Regions from separate parts of the Mesorhizobium sp. M0563 genome, predicted to be linked through region 2. Evidence: predicted binding sites of a transcription regulator. Region 2 holds the regulator's gene; each other region holds the start of a gene.
What was found. The regulator LexA, encoded in region 2, represses DNA repair genes until DNA is damaged. The targets are predictions, from matches to a motif close to TGTTCNNNNTGTGTTCNG.
Positions count from the first base shown of each region.

Region 1: a site for LexA is predicted at 3,292-3,309, ahead of dnaE (DNA polymerase III subunit alpha). Genes of this name have one in related genera too.
Region 3: a site for LexA is predicted at 3,042-3,059, ahead of NKI50_RS25080 (ImuA family protein). Genes of this name have one in related genera too.

Region 1 covers NZ_JAMYQV010000001.1:489,822-495,397, forward strand. Annotated here, with positions in the region: gene NKI50_RS02400 (S-(hydroxymethyl)glutathione dehydrogenase/class III alcohol dehydrogenase) at 1-859, opposite strand, end outside; gene NKI50_RS02405 (acetyl-CoA carboxylase biotin carboxylase subunit) at 1,073-3,085, shown strand; gene dnaE (DNA polymerase III subunit alpha) at 3,586-5,576, shown strand, end outside.
Region 2 covers NZ_JAMYQV010000007.1:118,861-124,436, forward strand. Annotated here, with positions in the region: gene NKI50_RS12090 (ComEC/Rec2 family competence protein) at 1-2,196, shown strand, start outside; gene lexA (transcriptional repressor LexA) at 2,190-2,921, opposite strand; gene kynU (kynureninase) at 3,393-4,640, shown strand; gene NKI50_RS12105 (hormone-sensitive lipase) at 4,736-5,566, shown strand; gene NKI50_RS12110 (molybdopterin molybdotransferase MoeA) at 5,574-5,576, opposite strand, start outside.
Region 3 covers NZ_JAMYQV010000023.1:71,270-76,845, forward strand. Annotated here, with positions in the region: gene NKI50_RS25060 (DUF4153 domain-containing protein) at 1-999, opposite strand, end outside; partial or broken gene NKI50_RS25065 (HpcH/HpaI aldolase/citrate lyase family protein) at 1,278-2,158, shown strand; gene NKI50_RS25070 (DUF1737 domain-containing protein) at 2,183-2,389, shown strand; gene NKI50_RS25075 (metallopeptidase family protein) at 2,477-2,899, opposite strand; gene NKI50_RS25080 (ImuA family protein) at 3,083-4,138, shown strand; gene NKI50_RS25085 (DUF6504 family protein) at 4,071-5,549, shown strand; gene NKI50_RS25090 (error-prone DNA polymerase) at 5,546-5,576, shown strand, end outside.

The DNA.
Region 1 (5,576 bases), on a different contig from region 2:
AGCCACGGTGGGACGATTCAAGCGCCTGCCGCATGACTTTCGTGTTGCCGGTGCAGTCGAACGTGTAGTCGGCACCGCCGATCTGGTCGGCGCCGCGCTTGGTCATGTTGACGAGATGAGCCACGATATCGCCGTCGATCTCCTTCGGATTGACGAAATGCGTCATGCCGAATTTCTCGCCCCAGGCCTTCTTGTCGTTGTTCAGGTCGACGCCGATGATCATGTCGGCGCCGGCAAGGCGCAGGCCCTGGATGACGTTGAGGCCGATGCCGCCAAGGCCGAAGACGACAGCGGTCGCGCCTTGCTCGACCTTGGCCGTGTTGATCACCGCGCCGATGCCGGTGGTGACGCCGCAGCCGATGTAGCAGATCTTGTCGAAGGGGGCGTCGGCATTGACCTTGGCCACCGCAATCTCGGGCAGCACGGTGAAATTGGAGAAAGTCGAGCAGCCCATGTAGTGGAACAGCTTGTCCTTGCCGATCGAGAAGCGCGACGTGCCGTCAGGCATCAAGCCTTGACCCTGCGTGGCACGGATGGCGGTGCAGAGGTTGGTCTTGCGCGACAGGCAGGACGGGCACTGCCGGCATTCCGGCGTATAAAGCGGGATGACATGGTCGCCCTTCTTGACCGAGGTGACGCCCTTGCCGACGTCGACGACGATGCCGGCGCCCTCATGGCCGAGGATCGCCGGAAACAGGCCTTCCGGGTCGGCGCCCGACAGTGTGAACTCGTCGGTGTGGCAGATGCCGGTTGCCTTGATCTCGACCAGCACCTCGCCATCACGGGGACCTTCGAGGTCGACCTCCATGATCTCCAGCGGCTTTCCGGCGGCGACGGCGACAGCGGCGCGCGTTTTCATCAGGCAATCCTCCCATGGCAGTCTGCAATCCAGGTTAGATTTAACTTACCACTCAGCTCTGCGCTATGCACGAAGCGACGTTCTGATCCCGGATTTTCGTCAGAGCTCGCCGATTTGCGTCCGGGATAGGCTCCGACTTTGCCTTGACCGGCCCCCTGAAGCCCATAAAACGGGAAGCCCAGAAAAGAAGGGCAGCCGAGGGACGAGGCCTGCATGTTCACAAAGATCCTGATCGCCAACCGTGGCGAGATCGCCTGCCGTGTGATCAAGACGGCGCGCAAGATGGGCATCGCCACCGTCGCGGTCTATTCCGACGCCGACCGCGACGCGGTGCATGTCGAAATGGCTGACGAGGCGGTGCATATCGGCCCTTCTCCCGCCGCGCAAAGCTATCTGGCCCCGGAAAAGATCATCGCCGCCTGCAAGGCGACAGGGGCCGAGGCCGTGCATCCCGGCTACGGTTTCCTGTCCGAGCGGGCATCCTTCTGCGAGGCGCTGGAGCAGGAAGGCATCGTCTTCATCGGCCCGAAGCCCAAGGCCATCAAGGCAATGGGCGACAAGATCGAATCGAAGAAGTTCGCCAACGCCGCCAAGGTTTCGACGGTGCCCGGCTGGCTCGGCGTCATCGAAAACGCCGCCCATGCCGAAAAGATCGCCGGCGAAATCGGCTATCCCGTGATGATCAAGGCCTCGGCCGGCGGCGGCGGCAAGGGCATGCGCATCGCCTGGAGCAAGGCAGAGGTGCGCGACGGCTTCGACCGGGCGCGGTCGGAAGCCAAAAGCTCGTTCGGTGATGACCGCGTCTTCATCGAGAAGTTCATTGTCGATCCGCGCCATATCGAAATCCAGGTGCTTGCCGACGCGCATGGCAACACGCTCTATCTCGGCGAGCGCGAATGCTCGATCCAGCGCCGCAACCAGAAGGTCGTAGAGGAGGCGCCGTCGCCGTTCCTCGATGCCAAGACCCGCAAAGCCATGGGCGAGCAGTCGGTGGCGCTGGCCAAGGCGGTCGACTACCAGAGCGCCGGCACGGTCGAATTCATCGTCGACAGCGACAAGAACTTCTATTTCCTGGAAATGAACACGCGCTTGCAGGTCGAGCATCCGGTGACGGAACTGGTCACCGGCATCGACCTGGTCGAGCAGATGATCCGCGTGGCAGCCGGCGAAAAGCTCGCCATCAAGCAGGGCGACGTCAAGCTGAACGGCTGGGCGGTGGAAAGCCGCCTCTATGCCGAAGACCCGTATCGCAACTTTCTGCCGTCGATTGGCCGGCTGACGAGATACCGGCCGCCGGAAGAGGGGCAATTTGGCGAAATCGTCATCCGCAACGATACCGGCGTTACCGAAGGCTCGGAAATCTCGATGTTCTATGATCCGATGGTCGCCAAGCTGTGCACCTGGGCGCCGACACGGCTTGCGGCGATGGATGCGATGTCGGAAGCGCTGGACAGGTTCGTTGTCGACGGCATCGAGCACAACATACCGTTCCTGGCGGCGCTGATGCAGCATCCGCGCTGGCGGGAAGGGCTGATATCGACCGCTTTCATCGCCGAGGAATACCCAGACGGCTTCGCGCCGATCGTGCCAGACGCCGAGGAGAAAGCGGTGCTGGCCGCGATCGCCACCGCGGTCGAACTGGTGCGCCGCGACCGGCTCGACCGGCTGGGCGGGCGGCTGGCGCCGCATTCCGGCGCCTTGAAACGCGATTGGGCGGTGAAGATCGGCCGGGATTATCTTTCGGTCGCCATCGTCGAAGGCATGATTTCCATTCCGATGGAGCTCGACCTCACAATCGACGGCGACAAGGCACTGAGGGTGACCTCCGACTGGCGGCCGGGCGATCTCATCTGGCGCGGCACGGTCGGCGGCCGCAAAGTCGCGGCGCAGGTCAGGCCGGTGCTGAACGGGTTCCGCCTTGCCTGGAAAGGCATGTCTGTGACAGCCCGCGCCATGCTGCCGCGCACCGCCGAACTCGAAAGGCTGATGCCGGAAAAAGTGGCGCCGGACACGTCGAAGATGCTGCTCTGCCCGATGCCTGGCCTCGTCGTGTCGATTGCGGTTGCCGAGGGGCAGGAGGTCAAGGCCGGCGAGACGCTGGCGGTGGTCGAGGCGATGAAGATGGAAAACGTGCTGCGCGCCGAGCGCGATCTCATCGTATCGAAGCTCAACGCCAAGCCCGGCGACAGCCTTGCGGTCGATGCGGTGATCATGCAATTCGCGTGAGGCTGAAATCCGCCTCGGCGCCGGCCTGGGACGTTGGAGATTAGCGAAAGCCGAGGTGACGGCCAATCTCCCCCCTCGTGGGGGAGATGTCCGGCAGGACAGAGAGGGGCGCGAAGAAACGCGACCTTGCAATGGGTTGGCACGCTCAGTGGAGGAGGGACAGGCGAGGCCGTGAGGAATTCGCTTTTTGCCGTCGTGGCGTATTTTGTTCTTGCTTTGTGCCGGCAGCTATGCTACTAATCTGGGTATGGTGCTAATTGGCTCCAACGACCCGCCCGCTGTGGCGGGTTTTTTGTTTCCGGCCTGAGGTCGGCGGGACAGCGCCCTCTCTGTCCTGCCGGACATCTCCCCCACGAGGGGCCCAAGAGGGGGGAGATTGGCAGCTTCAGCGGTTGCTCTAAACTTCCAAAGCTCCAATCGCTTCCGCTGGACTCGTGTTACCCGGTGCCGGACAATACATCTTCATCGACTGAGTCCTTGTGAGGCGGCGCGAAAAAACCATGGCGAATGAGAGACTTCCACGCGATCCCTTGCTGCGCGAGGCCTATGCAAAGGCGTCGCGGGCGGAGCAGGCGGCGCGTCGGTTCATTCATCTGCGCGTGCATTCGGCCTATTCGCTGCTCGAAGGTGCCTTGCAACTCGGCAAGATCGTCGGCCATGCGGTGCAGGATGAATGCCCGGCAATAGCCGTCACCGATACCAACAATCTGTTCGGCGCGCTGGAATTCGCCCAGAAAGCCGTGAAGGACGGCATCCAGCCGATCATCGGCTGCCAGATCGACCTCGCCTTTTCCGGCGAGGCGAGCGACAGCCAGCGCGACCGCAGGCAGCAAGGACCGGAGATGCGGCCCGTCGTACTGATCGCCGCAACCGAGGCCGGCTACGGCAATCTGGTCAGGCTGGTCAGCCGCGTCTACCTCGAGACACCGCCCGGCGAAGCGGTGCATCTGACGACCGAGATGCTGCAGGGCCACTCCGACGGTCTGATCTGCCTTACGGGCGGGCCGCGAGGCCCGATCGGCAATGCCTTGAAAGAGGACCGCCGCGAACTCGCCGAGACCCGGCTCCTGGCGCTCAAGGGCCTGTTCGGCGACCGGCTCTATGTCGAGCTGGAGCGCGTGTCCGGCTACGACCGCACGATCGAGCAGTCGTCGGTCGACCTCGCCTACCGCCACGATCTGCCGCTGGTTGCCACCAACGAGGCGTTTTTCTTTTCTCGTGAAGACTATGAGGCGCATGACGCGCTGATCGCCATCGCCGAAGGCTCCGTGGTTGCGGCCGACAATCGCCGCCGCCTTTCACCCGACCACTTCCTGCGAAGCCAGGCCGATATGGCGAGGCTGTTCGCCGACCTGCCGGAAGCAATCGACAACACCGTCGAGATCGCGCTGCGCTGCTCCTACTATCCGAAGACCCGCAACCCGATCCTGCCGCGCTTTGCCGGCCGCGATGTCGCCGACGCCGACGCGGCGGTTAAAGCGGAGGCGCAGGAGCTTGCCCGGCAGGCGCATGAAGGGCTGGAGGCACGGCTGGCGGCGCATGGGCTCACACCCGGCTACACGGCCGACCAATATCGCGAAAGACTGGATTTCGAGCTCGGGGTCATCGAGAAGATGAAATATCCGGGCTATTTCCTGATCGTTGCCGACTTCATCAAATGGGCCAAGGCGCAAGGCATTCCGGTCGGGCCGGGCCGCGGTTCGGGCGCCGGCTCGCTGGTTGCGTATTCGACGACCATCACCGACATCGATCCGCTGCGCTTTTCGCTGCTGTTCGAGCGCTTCCTCAATCCCGACCGCGTGTCGATGCCCGACTTCGACATCGACTTCTGCCAGGACCGGCGCGAGGAGGTCATCCGCTACGTCCAGCAGAAATACGGCCGCGACCAGGTCGGCCAGATCATCACCTTCGGCACGCTGCAAGCACGCGCGGTGCTGCGCGACGTAGGCCGTGTGCTGCAGATGCCTTATGGTCAGGTCGATAAACTGAGCAAGATGGTGCCGTCGAACCCGGCCAATCCGGTCAAGCTCGCCGACGCCATCGCCAACGAGCCGCGCTTTGCCGAAGAGGCCGAGCGGGAGCCGATCGTACAAACGCTGCTCGACACGGCGCAGAAGCTGGAAGGTCTCTACCGCCACGCCTCGACGCACGCCGCCGGTATCGTTATCGGCGACCGGCCGCTGTGGGAACTGGTGCCGATGTACCGCGATCCGCGCTCGGACATGCCGGTCACACAGTTCAACATGAAGTATGTCGAGCAGGCCGGGCTGGTGAAATTCGACTTCCTTGGGCTGAAGACGCTGACGGTGCTGGACAGGGCGGTTAAGCTGATCCGCCGCCGCGGCATCGAGATCGATCTCGCCCACATTCCGCTCGACGACCCGGAAACGTACGCCATGCTGTCGCGCGGCGAGGTGGTCGGCGTGTTCCAAGTGGAAAGTGCCGGCATGCGCAAGGCGCTGATCGGCATGCGGCCCGACTGTATCGAGGA
Region 2 (5,576 bases):
GACCGTGGGGTCGCCTTCCTGCTGGTGCCGGTGTTCCTCGCATGCGGGGTGATCGTATATTTTGCGCTGGCGGTGGAGCCGGCCTTTCCACAGCCGATCGCAATCGTCGCCTTGGCAGCCCTCTGTGCCGTCGCCTCGCGGTCGTGGCCCAGAACCCGCCTGTGCTTCATGGCGGCGTTGCTCTGCGCGCTTGGCGTGCTTGCCGCCAAGGTCGAGACCTGGCGTGTCGGAACGCATATGCTCGGTTCCGAAATCTCGACGCGCCTCACGGGTCGCGTCGTATCGTTCGAGCCCATGGCGAGCGGCCGCATCAGGCTGACGATCGATGTGATCTCAACCGCCAGGCCGACACTGCGCTACATGCCGGAACGGGTCCGCGTTTCGGCGATGAAAATACCGGCTGAGCTGACCGCCGGTTCCGAGATCGCCGGCTATGTGCGGCTGCTGCCGCCGACCGGGCCGGTGCGGCCCGACAGCTATGATTTCTCCTTCGACAGCTATTTTGCCGGTATCGGCGGCAGCGGCTTTTTTCTCGGCAATCCGAAAGTCGTGTCGTCGGGCAGCATGCCGTTTGCCGCGCGGCTTTCTTCCGCGATCGAAGACGCGCGCGAATCCATCGCCGACCATATCCGCAGCCGCATCGGCGGCGCCGAGGGCGAGATTGCTGCTGCGCTGATCGTCGGCGTGCGCGCCGGCATTCCCGAGGAGATCAACGAAGCGATGCGGCGTACCGGCATCTACCACATCATCTCCATCTCGGGGCTGCATATGGCGTTGGTCGCCGGCACCATTATGGCGCTGCTGCGCGGCGCCTTTGCGCTGTTTCCCGATTTCTCATCGCGACGGCCGGTCAAGAAATACGCGGCGGCCGCCGCGCTTTTTTCGATTGCGGCCTACCTCGTCTTTTCCGGCATTGTGGTGGCGGCCGAACGCAGCTTCATCATGTTGGCGGTGATGCTTATCGCCGTGCTGTTCGACCGGGCCGCGCTCACCATGCGCAACCTGGCGATCTCGGCCATCGCGGTCATTCTGGTGTCGCCGCACGAGGTGGTCGGTCCGAGCTTCCAGATGTCCTTCGCCGCGACGGCGGCCCTTGTCGGCGCCTATGCAGGCTGGTCCGATTACCGCGCCGGCGGGGCCACCACGCCGCCGCCCCGGCGGTCGCCGCTACGCTTTGCCACTAGAAAGGTACTGCTGGGCATGGGCGGCCTGGCGATGACCTCGATCATTGCAGGGAGCGCCACGGCGCTTTTCGCCATATGGCATTTCCAGCGCGTGGCGCCGCTCAGCCTGTTCGCCAATCTGGCCATCATGCCTATCGTCTCACTGGTCGTCATGCCCTTCGCCGTCCTCAGTGCGCTGGCGATGCCGTTCGGCGCGGATGGGCCTTTCCTCTACGTGATGGGCAAGGGGCTGACGGCGATGATCGCCCTGTCCGGGTGGATCTCCGAGCGCTCGCCGATCGATGCGGTCGGGCTGATTTCGCTGAGATCTGTCCTTTTGGTGACGATCGCCCTCGTCATTGCCAGCATGGCGACGACCTGGTTGCGGCTCGTGGCCCTTCCTTTTGCGCTCGCCGGCTTGCTAACGACAACGCAGACGCGCGTACCCGATGTATTGATCTCGGAGGACGCACGGCTCGTCGCGCTGCCGATCGGCAGCGGTGAACTCGCGGTCAACCGGGCACGCCCGAATGAGTTCACCATCGACAACTGGAAACGCGCGCTCACATCAGAGGCTATCGTCGCGCCGGAAACACCTGGAAAGAACGATCCGCAATTCGACATTGCCGATCCGGCCGACTTACCGCCGGGCATGCCGTTCATTTGCACGGACGGTCTCTGCCTTGCCAGGCATCCATCCGGCGCGATCATCGCGCTAGCCAATGACCGCGATACTGCACGGCCAGCCTGCGCCTTTGCCAGCTTGATCGTCATCGACGACGCCACCGCCCATAATCCCTGCTACTACGACCGGCTGGTCCTCGTCGTCACCAAACGGCAACTGGCGCGCGCGGGAAGTGCGGCCGTCTATTTCGATCCACAAGCGGCAACACGCGCCGAAATCCGCTTCGCCGTCGAAAAATCATACCGGCCCTGGCACGTGCAGCGGAAATTTTCACGCGCGGCGCGGGGCATGCCGCCATACCGCAGAGCCGACAAGCCAAAAGCCGGCGCCAAGGGCGCAGCTCAGTAGCGGCGGATCAGCCCAACGAGCTTGCCCTGCACCTTGACCCTGTCTGGTCCGAAGATGCGCGTCTCGTAGGCCGGATTGGCGGCTTCCAGGGCGATCGAGGCGCCCTTGCGGCGGAACCGCTTCAGCGTCGCTTCTTCCTCGTCGACCAGTGCCACCACGATCTCACCGGGGCTCGCCGTATCGGCATTGCGGATGATCACCGTGTCGCCGTCGAAAATGCCAGCCTCGATCATCGAATCGCCTTTGACCTCGAGCGCATAATGCTCGCCGCCCATGATCATGTCCGGCGGCACCGAGATCGAATGAGTCTGGTGCTGGATGGCATCGATCGGCACACCAGCGGCGATGCGGCCCATCACCGGGATAGACACGGCGGCGACGACATCGTCGTCATTGCCGGCTGCAGGGACGCGCGACGATGTCGGCTTGCCTTGCCGAGGACCTTGCCCAAGACTGCCCTGGATGACACTCGGCGAGAACTTGCGTGCCGCATTGAGGCCGGGGGCGATCGAATCGGGCAGGCGCAGCACCTCCAGCGCACGGGCCCTGTTGGGCAAACGGCGAATGAAGCCGCGCTCCTCCAGCGCCGTAATCAGCCGGTGGATTCCCGATTTGGAAGCCAGGTCGAGCGCTTCCTTCATCTCGTCGAAGGAGGGCGGGATACCGCTTTCCTTCAGCCTTTCGTGGATGAACATAAGCAGTTCGTGTTGTTTGCGTGTCAGCATAGCGACCCCCAACAGAATCAGAAAAACAAACCCAGAACAAACACTATCTGTTCCAGTTGTGTTCCGCAACTGTTTAAAGTTTAATGAATGTGTTAGGGCTCGGGTAACGATACCACTCGCCAAACCGGGACGCTGCATTTTCACCGCCGCGGGCCTCATCGCCTTGATTCTGCTTTCGTTTGCGGCCTCTGGGTTTCCAGAAGGCGGCACTGGTATCGGCCGTCAGCCGGCAAAGGGGCACGGAATTGAAGCCGTATCGACTGTGCGGTTTGGTCAATGCACCGTGAACGAAACGAACTCAAAACGCCAACCTTGGGTTGGCTTGGCTCCTGGTTTCCACCGCATGGTCAGGCAACTTGTCGCCGGTGGAGCCTTGCTGCGCGATACCAGGTAATGGAGAACCGCTCGTGACCGATGGATGCCGTCGATGCGTGTCCGGCGTTGCGGTGAATCTTGGGGAGCAGACAAATCATGACAGGAATTCCCGATCTCGTGGCCATAAGGGCGATGGATGCTGCAGATCCGCTGCGCGCGATGCGCGACCGCTTTGTGCTGCCGCAAGGAGTGATCTATCTCGACGGCAATTCGCTAGGGGCCGCTTCGCGTGCCGCTTTCGATGAATTGAGCAAGGCAGTGACCGAAGAATGGGCGCATGATCTCATCCGCGCCTGGAACACGGCCGGCTGGTTCAACATGCCGCTCGAACTTGGCGACCAGCTCGGGCGCCTGATCGGTGCCGCGGCCGGCCAGACGGTGGTCTGCGACACGACATCGGTCAACATCTACAAGCTGCTGCACGCCGCCATGGCCATGCGGCCGGAGCGGCAGGTCATCGTCGCCGAGGGCGACAGTTTTCCGACAGACCTCTACATGGCTGAGGGTGTGGTTTCGACGCGAAAAGATACGCTGCTGCGCCTCTCGGGGGTCGACGCGCCGAGCATCGAAGAGCTGATCGACGAACGCACCGCCGTGGTGCTGGTCAACCACGTCAACTACAAGTCGGGCGAACTGCGCGACATGCCGGCGCTGACGCGCAGGGCCCAGGAAGCCGGGGCGATGATCGTCTGGGATCTCTGCCACACCGCCGGTGCGATGCCAGTCGAGCTCGACACGGCAAACGCCGATTTTGCCGTTGGCTGCACCTACAAATATCTGAATGGCGGACCGGGCGCGCCTGCCTTCATCTATGCGGCTGAGCGGCATCTTGCCGACATCCAGCAGCCGCTCACCGGCTGGTGGGGCCATGCACGGCCCTTCGCCTTCGAGCCAGGCTATGCGGCCGGCACCGGCATCCGCCGGTTTCTGTGCGGCACCCAGCCGGTCCTGTCTATGCGCACGCTGAAGGGCGCGCTCGACATCTGGAACGATGTCGACATGACGGCGGTGCGCAAGAAGAGCATCGCGCTGGCCGATCTGTTCATCGAGCTTGTCGAGGCAAAGTGCGGCACTTACGGGCTAACGCTCGAAAGCACGCGCGACGGGGAAAAACGCGGCAGCCAGATTTCATTCATGCACGAGCATGGCTACCAGATCATGCGCGCGCTGATCGAACGTGGCGTGATCGGCGATTTTCGCGCCCCATCGACCATGCGCTTCGGCTTCACCCCGCTCTATGTCGGCTATGCCGATGTCTGGCAGGCCGTCGAAGTGCTTGAGGACATCCTGCGCACCGGTGCGTGGAAGGATGCGCGCTTCGCCATCAAGGCGGCTGTCACTTGAGATTGATGCGAGAGCTGGAATCGTGAGGCTGGCGACGACGCGCCGCGCGATGCTCACGGTCGTTGCAAGGCCATATTGCCAGGGGAGGGCGCAGGGTGTTCGAACGTCACATTGCCGATTGGGACAACGCCTATGCCAACGGCGCCAACATAGCCGGCAGCGATCGCTGGCCGGCGGCCTGGGTCGAGCCCGCGCGGGTTTTTCGCGACGTGCTTTCGACCGAGGGCCGGGCGCGGCTCGACATGGCCTATGGCGATGGCCCACGCAACCGGCTCGATCTTTTCCTGCCGGCCACCAAGCCCAAGGGGCTCGTGGTGTTCGTCCATGGCGGCTACTGGATGGCATTCGACAAGAGTTTCTGGTCGCATCTTGCCGCTGGCGCTGTTGATCGCGGCTATGCCGTGGCGATGCCGTCCTACACGCTCTGTCCGCAGATGCGCATTGGCGGCATCGTCAAGGAAGTCGGCGCGGCGATCGGCAAGGCGGCGGGGATGGTCGCAGGGCCGCTGATGCTGACCGGACACTCGGCCGGTGGCCATCTTGTTAGCCGGATGGTTACGACGACGACGCCGCTGGCGCCCGAAATTGTCCGGCGCATTCGCCATGTCGTATCGATCTCGGGTGTGCACGATTTGCGCCCGATCATGCGCACCGGCATGAACGAGACGCTGGCGATCGATGAGGCCGAGGCGCAGGCCGAAAGCCCGGTGCTGCTGCGCCCGATGGACAAGGCCCGCCTGACCTGCTGGGCCGGCGGCGGCGAGCGCGCCGAATTCCTGCGCCAGAGCGCGTTGCTGGCCAATATCTGGATCGGCCTGGGTGCCGCGACCAGTTCGGTGGTCGAGCCTGACCGGCATCATTTCAACATCATCGACGGTTTGGCCGATCCAGACCATCCGCTGACCCGGACCTTGATCTCGGAGTGAGGCAGGTTCA
Region 3 (5,576 bases), on a different contig from region 2:
GTTCTGCGCCACCCAGACGTAGACCAGCCGGCGGATGAGCGGATCGCTGGAGGTCGTGCTGCCCGGCCGCAGCGCCGCCAGGACGAAGCCAGCTGCGAGCAGCGCTGTGATGATCAAGGGATAGGCGCCGCGATGCGCATAGGCGGCGTAGGTCAGCCCGTCGGGAAGCGCGATGCCGCCCCACAGATAGGTGGCGTCGAGCGCGGTCTGCATCGCGAAAAGGATGTTGAAGACGACCAGCGCACGAAGAATCGCGGCCTTGCCGAAGATGATGTCCTCGATCGCCTTGGCGGGTTTTGTCGTCGCCCGGCCGACAGGCACAGGCGACAGCACACGCGGAATGGAGCGGAGAAAGCGCGGTAGGCGCGGGCGCAGAAAGGCCCAGACGCCGACCAGCACGAACAGCCAGAAGGCGAGACGCGGCAGCTGGATGAGCTCGAGCAGTGCCATTAGGTCGATCAGCGACAGCCAGTATTCGACGACCGGATTGGCGGCGCCGAACAGCGCGAGAAACACCGCGCCGAGGCTTAGCGGCATGACCCAGACGGCAATCGTCGCAAGGCGCACGCGCCGTCGGCCAAGCTGCCGGGCCGCCTTGCGCCAGCGAAAGAAATCCAGGACGAACCGAAAGGGCGTTGCAAGCAGGAATAGCGAGAGTTGGCCGGCAATGCGGGCAACCCCGTGCTTCAACCGCCCGGCCAGCGAAAGCGCGAAGACGGCCAGCGCCGCCAGCCCGATCGAGACGGACAGCGCACTGACATTTTCCGCGACCGGCAGCAGCGCCACAAGCAGCGCAACTGGCTTGAACCAGGGCCTGCCATCGTTGAAGGAGCCGAGAGGATGGACAGCCATGCTCGTGGTGGCAATCGCAACGCCGAACAGGAAAAGCGTGATGCCGGCCGGTTGGCTATAGAAGAAAAAATCGGCCAGCGCGACGAGCAGGACGGCAACGCCGAAGCGGCTGCAATAGCTCGGCGCCGGCGTGAGGAACGCTGTCATGATCGGGCTTTCTCGGCCGCTTTGATGCGGCCGGAATATCTGGGCGGGGATTTGCGGACGAAAGAGAGGAGGTTTGCCGGGGGCGGATCGACAAGCCACCAGCTGTCGCGGCGAAGCCGGTACGGCAGGGACCAACGGCAATTTGTTTGCTCTTGCATGCCGCCCTTGTCGCATTCTGTCGGGTGGCAAGCGGGGCGGAGACGAGGAGATTTTCCGAAATTGCGTGCAGTTTTTATGCACGGCTTGCCTCGGCCGTCTGCAGGCGGCATAGATCGGACATGACTGCCGAACCCTCCCGCCCGCGCCGCTCGGTGCTTTACGTCCCGGCTTCGAACGACAAGGCATTGGCCAAGATCCGGTCGCTGGCCTGCGATGCCGTCGTCATCGATCTCGAGGACGCCGTCGCCCCGGCCGACAAGCTTTCCGCGCGCGAAAAACTGGCGGGGATTTTCGCCGGCCGTTCCAACCGGCGCTGCGAGATGGTTGTGCGCATCAATGCGCTGTCGAGCGAATGGGGCGCCGACGATCTGCTGGCTGCGGCAAAATGCGCTCCCGACGCCATCCTGCTGCCCAAGGTCGACACGCCGCGCGACATTCTCGAGGCCGGTGACGTTCTCGACGACAATTTTGCGCCGGACGAGGTCAAGCTATGGGCGATGAGGAGACACCCAAGGCGCTGCTCAACATCGGCCCGATCGCCGAGCTTGGCCGCGACCCAGCCTCTCGACTGGTTTGTTTCGTTGCCGGAACGAATGATCTGGTCAAGGACACCGGAATTCTCACCACGCCCGACCGGCGCTATCTCGTGCCGTGGCTGATGCAGATGGTGCTCGCCGCGCGCGCCGGCAGCCTCGACCTGCTCGACGGCGTCTTCAATGATTTTAGCGATATGGACGGGTTTGCGCGCGAGTGCACGGAAGCGGCCGCCATGGGCTTCGACGGCAAATCGCTGATCCATCCGGCCCAGATCGAGGCCGCAAACCGGGCCTTTGCGCCGTCGCCTGAAGCGATAGCCGAGGCGGGCGCGATCAAGGATGCCTTCGCGCTCGCCGAAAATACCGGCAAGGCGGTGATTGCGCTGAACGGAAAGATGGTCGAGCGGCTGCATCTGGCGCAGGCCGAAAAACTGCTGGCGAAGGCCGCCGCTGTTCGCGCATGATTGCAACTCACGACGGGATTGAAAATGAAACTCTACCGCTTTTTGTCCGGCCCGGACGACGCCAGCTTCTGCCACAAGGTGACGGCGGCGCTCAACAAGGGCTGGCACCTGTTCGGCTCGCCGACCTATGCCTATGACAAGAATGCCAAGACCATGCGCTGCGGCCAGGCGGTGGTGAAGGACATCGAAGGCCAGGAATACGGCCCCGACACCAAGCTCAGCGACTGGTAGCGCTGACATCGCTTCGGGTGCCCGCGAATGCGGGACACTTCTGGACGCTGGCGCGAAGGAACGCTGCGCTCTCCAGTCAAAACGACGTCACTCCGCTGCCTCTTCGATCTTCTCCATATCATCGTCCGACAGGCCGAAATGGTGACCGATCTCATGGATCAGCACATGGGTGACGATGTCGCCCAGCGTCTCCTCGTTCTCGCCCCAGTAGTCGAGGATGGCGCGGCGGTAGAGCGTGATCCGGTTCGGGCCTTCGCCGGTCTGCGGATTCCAGCGCTCGGCGATGCCGCGCCCCTCGAACAGGCCGAGCAGGTCGAAGGGCGTTTCCAGCGAAAGGTCGTCCATGATCTCGTCGGTCGGGAATTCGGCGATCTGAATGACGATCTCGCCGGTCAGCTTGCGAAACTCCTCCGGCAGATGGGCATAGGCCTCCAGCGCCAGGAGCTCGATTTCCTCCATCGTTGGCGAAAGCTGGTCGTGCCAGATGCGGGTTTGGTAGATGCGAGCCATGCTTTGTCCTTTGATCCCGGCATATAGGCTTTCGGGCCGGACTCGGCAAATGGTCGGGCTGGAGCGCCCGGACCATGCCATCAAGGCAGGAATAAATTCCCCATGACTCCGCTTGACTCTTTGGCCGCCCTCTGGAATCTATAGGAACATAACAGGAACAATTGTGAGTGGAAGCTGACCGTCATGGCGACAAGCGCCGTGGCGCGGGAGACTGTTTTTGCCCTGCGCCGCCAGATCGCGAAGATCGAAGGGACCTTGTCCGAGCGCCTGGAAGCGCCGGCCGGTTCGTCGTTTGACGCGGATGTGCCTCGCCAGAGTCTGGCATCCTCTCGGAATCCGACACCCGCTCGGAATCTGACGATTGTCCGTCGCGGCCTCGCCGTGGCGCCGCCCGATGCGTTTTTGCGCACCGGTGCCGAGCGCCTCGATGCTGCGCTGAGCGGCGGCCTGCCGAAGGCGGCGCTGAGCGAGTTTCATGGCGCCGCGACCCGCGATGCCGGAGCAGTCGCCGGTTTTGTCCTGTCGCTCATCAGCCTGATCCTCAGCCAGGGGCCGCGACTGCCGGTGCTGTGGATCGGCACATCCGAGGTTTTCCGCGAGGCCGGCTTTCCCTATGCCGGGGGGCTTCACGCCTTCTTCGGCATCGAGCCGGAGCAATTGCTGTTTTCCGAGGCGCCAAGGCTGCTCGATGCGCTGTGGGTCGCCGAGGAGGCCGCCAGGATGACGGCGCTGGCCGCAGTCATCCTCGAAATCCGTGGCAACCCGCAGCGGCTGGATCTCACCGCGACGCGGCGGCTGCACGCCCGGGCGCAGAGTGCCGGCCGGCCGCTGTTCCTGCTGCGCCAGGCCGGCGAGCCCGAGCCGACGGCAGCGCCCGTCCGCCTCATCCTGTCGGCGGCACCGGCGGCAGCGCGCGAGACGATCGCCGGGCCGCTCGCCGGCTCGATCGGCCGGCCCGCCTTCACCATCACCATCGGCAAGAGCCGCACTGCCTTGCCCGGAAAATTCACACTGGAGTGGAACCCCGATGAACGCATATTCGAAGAAAGACGGGGCGAGGAATGGGCAAAGAATCCTGTCCCTGTGGTTTCCACATCTCGCCGCCGAGAGGATCCTGCGGCAGCGCCTGGGGCGGTCCTGGCGTTCCCGGCCGTCGGATCACCTGCCGCTGGTGATCAGTCACCGCGACCGGAACGCCCAGCGCATCGCCGCCCTCGACGAGCGGGCCGAGGCGCTTAACCTGAAACGCGGCATGGGCATAGCCGATGCACGCGCCATGCATCCCTCGATCGACATCGTGGGGGCCGATCCGGAAGCCGACCGGCGCCTGCTCGAAGGCCTCGCCGACTGGTGCGACCGCTATACCCCGCTGGTGGCGCTCGACGGGGCCGATGGCCTCTATCTCGACGTCACCGGCTGCACCCATCTTTTCGGCGGCGAACGCTCGATGCTGGACGACATCCTGTCGCGTTTTTTCCATCAGGGCTTCGATGTCCGCGCCGGGCTTGCCGCCACGCCGGGCTCGGCCTGGGCGGCGGCGCGGTTTGCCGGCGACCGCATCGTTCCCGATGGTGAGGAGGAAGCGCTTCTCGCGCCCTTGCCGTTGGCGGCACTGCGCATCGATCCAGAGGTCCGCGCCAGCCTCGAAAGCGTCGGCCTGCGCACGGCGGGCGCCGTCATGGCGGCACCGCGCGCGCCGCTGGCCCGCCGCTTCGGCGCATCGCTGCTATTGCGCCTCGACCAGGCGCTCGGCCGCCTCGACGAAGCCGTGTCGCCGCGCCTGCCGGTCGCGCCGCTTTCGGTCGAACGCCACCTCGCCGAGCCGATCATGCTGACCGAGGACATCGAGCGGCTGACAGGCATGCTGGCGGCCACATTGAAGAAGGACCTCGAGCGTCGCGGCGAGGGCGCAAGGCGGCTGGCGCTGCTGCTCTTTCGCGTCGATGGCGGCGTCAGCCGCATCGCCGTCGGCACCTCGCGACCTTTGCGCGAGCCGCTGCTGATCCAGAAATTGTTTCACGAAAGGCTTGCCGCGCTCGAACAGAATATCGACGCCGGCTATGGTTTCGATCTCGTGCGCCTCTCGGTGCTGACCGCCGCCGCCTTCGACATGCAGCAGGCAGACCTTGCCGGCGAGACGAACGACGGGGGCGCCGACATCGCGCTTTTTGCCGACCGCATCCGCGCCCGGCTCGGCGAAGGCGCGGTCTTGAAGCCGGTCGCCGTCGAGAGCCATCTGCCGGAGCGCGCCGTCGCCGCCATTCCCTTCGCCGAAGCGCCGCAGAGAAGCTCGCCGCCGAAGCAGCCGGACAAGGTGAAGGATGCTCCCACGACCGTCTTCCAGCCGGAACGGCCGATCCGGCTTTTCCGTTCGCCCGAGCCGATCGAGGTGCCGGCCACCGAAATGCCGGAAGGCCCACCTTTGAACTTCCGCTGGCGGCGCGCGCTCTACCGGGTCGCGCGCGCCGAAGGGCCGGAGCGCATTGCGCCTGAATGGTGGCGAGAGGCGGCGGGACGGGAAGATGCGCCGACCCGGGACTATTTCCGCATCGAGGATGCCGACGGCCGCCGTTACTGGCTTTACCGCCAAGGCCTCTACGGCGCCTCGCAGCCCGCTCCGCGCTGGTTCATGCATGGAGTCTTCGCATGAATGCGCTGACAGCCGTTCCCTATGCCG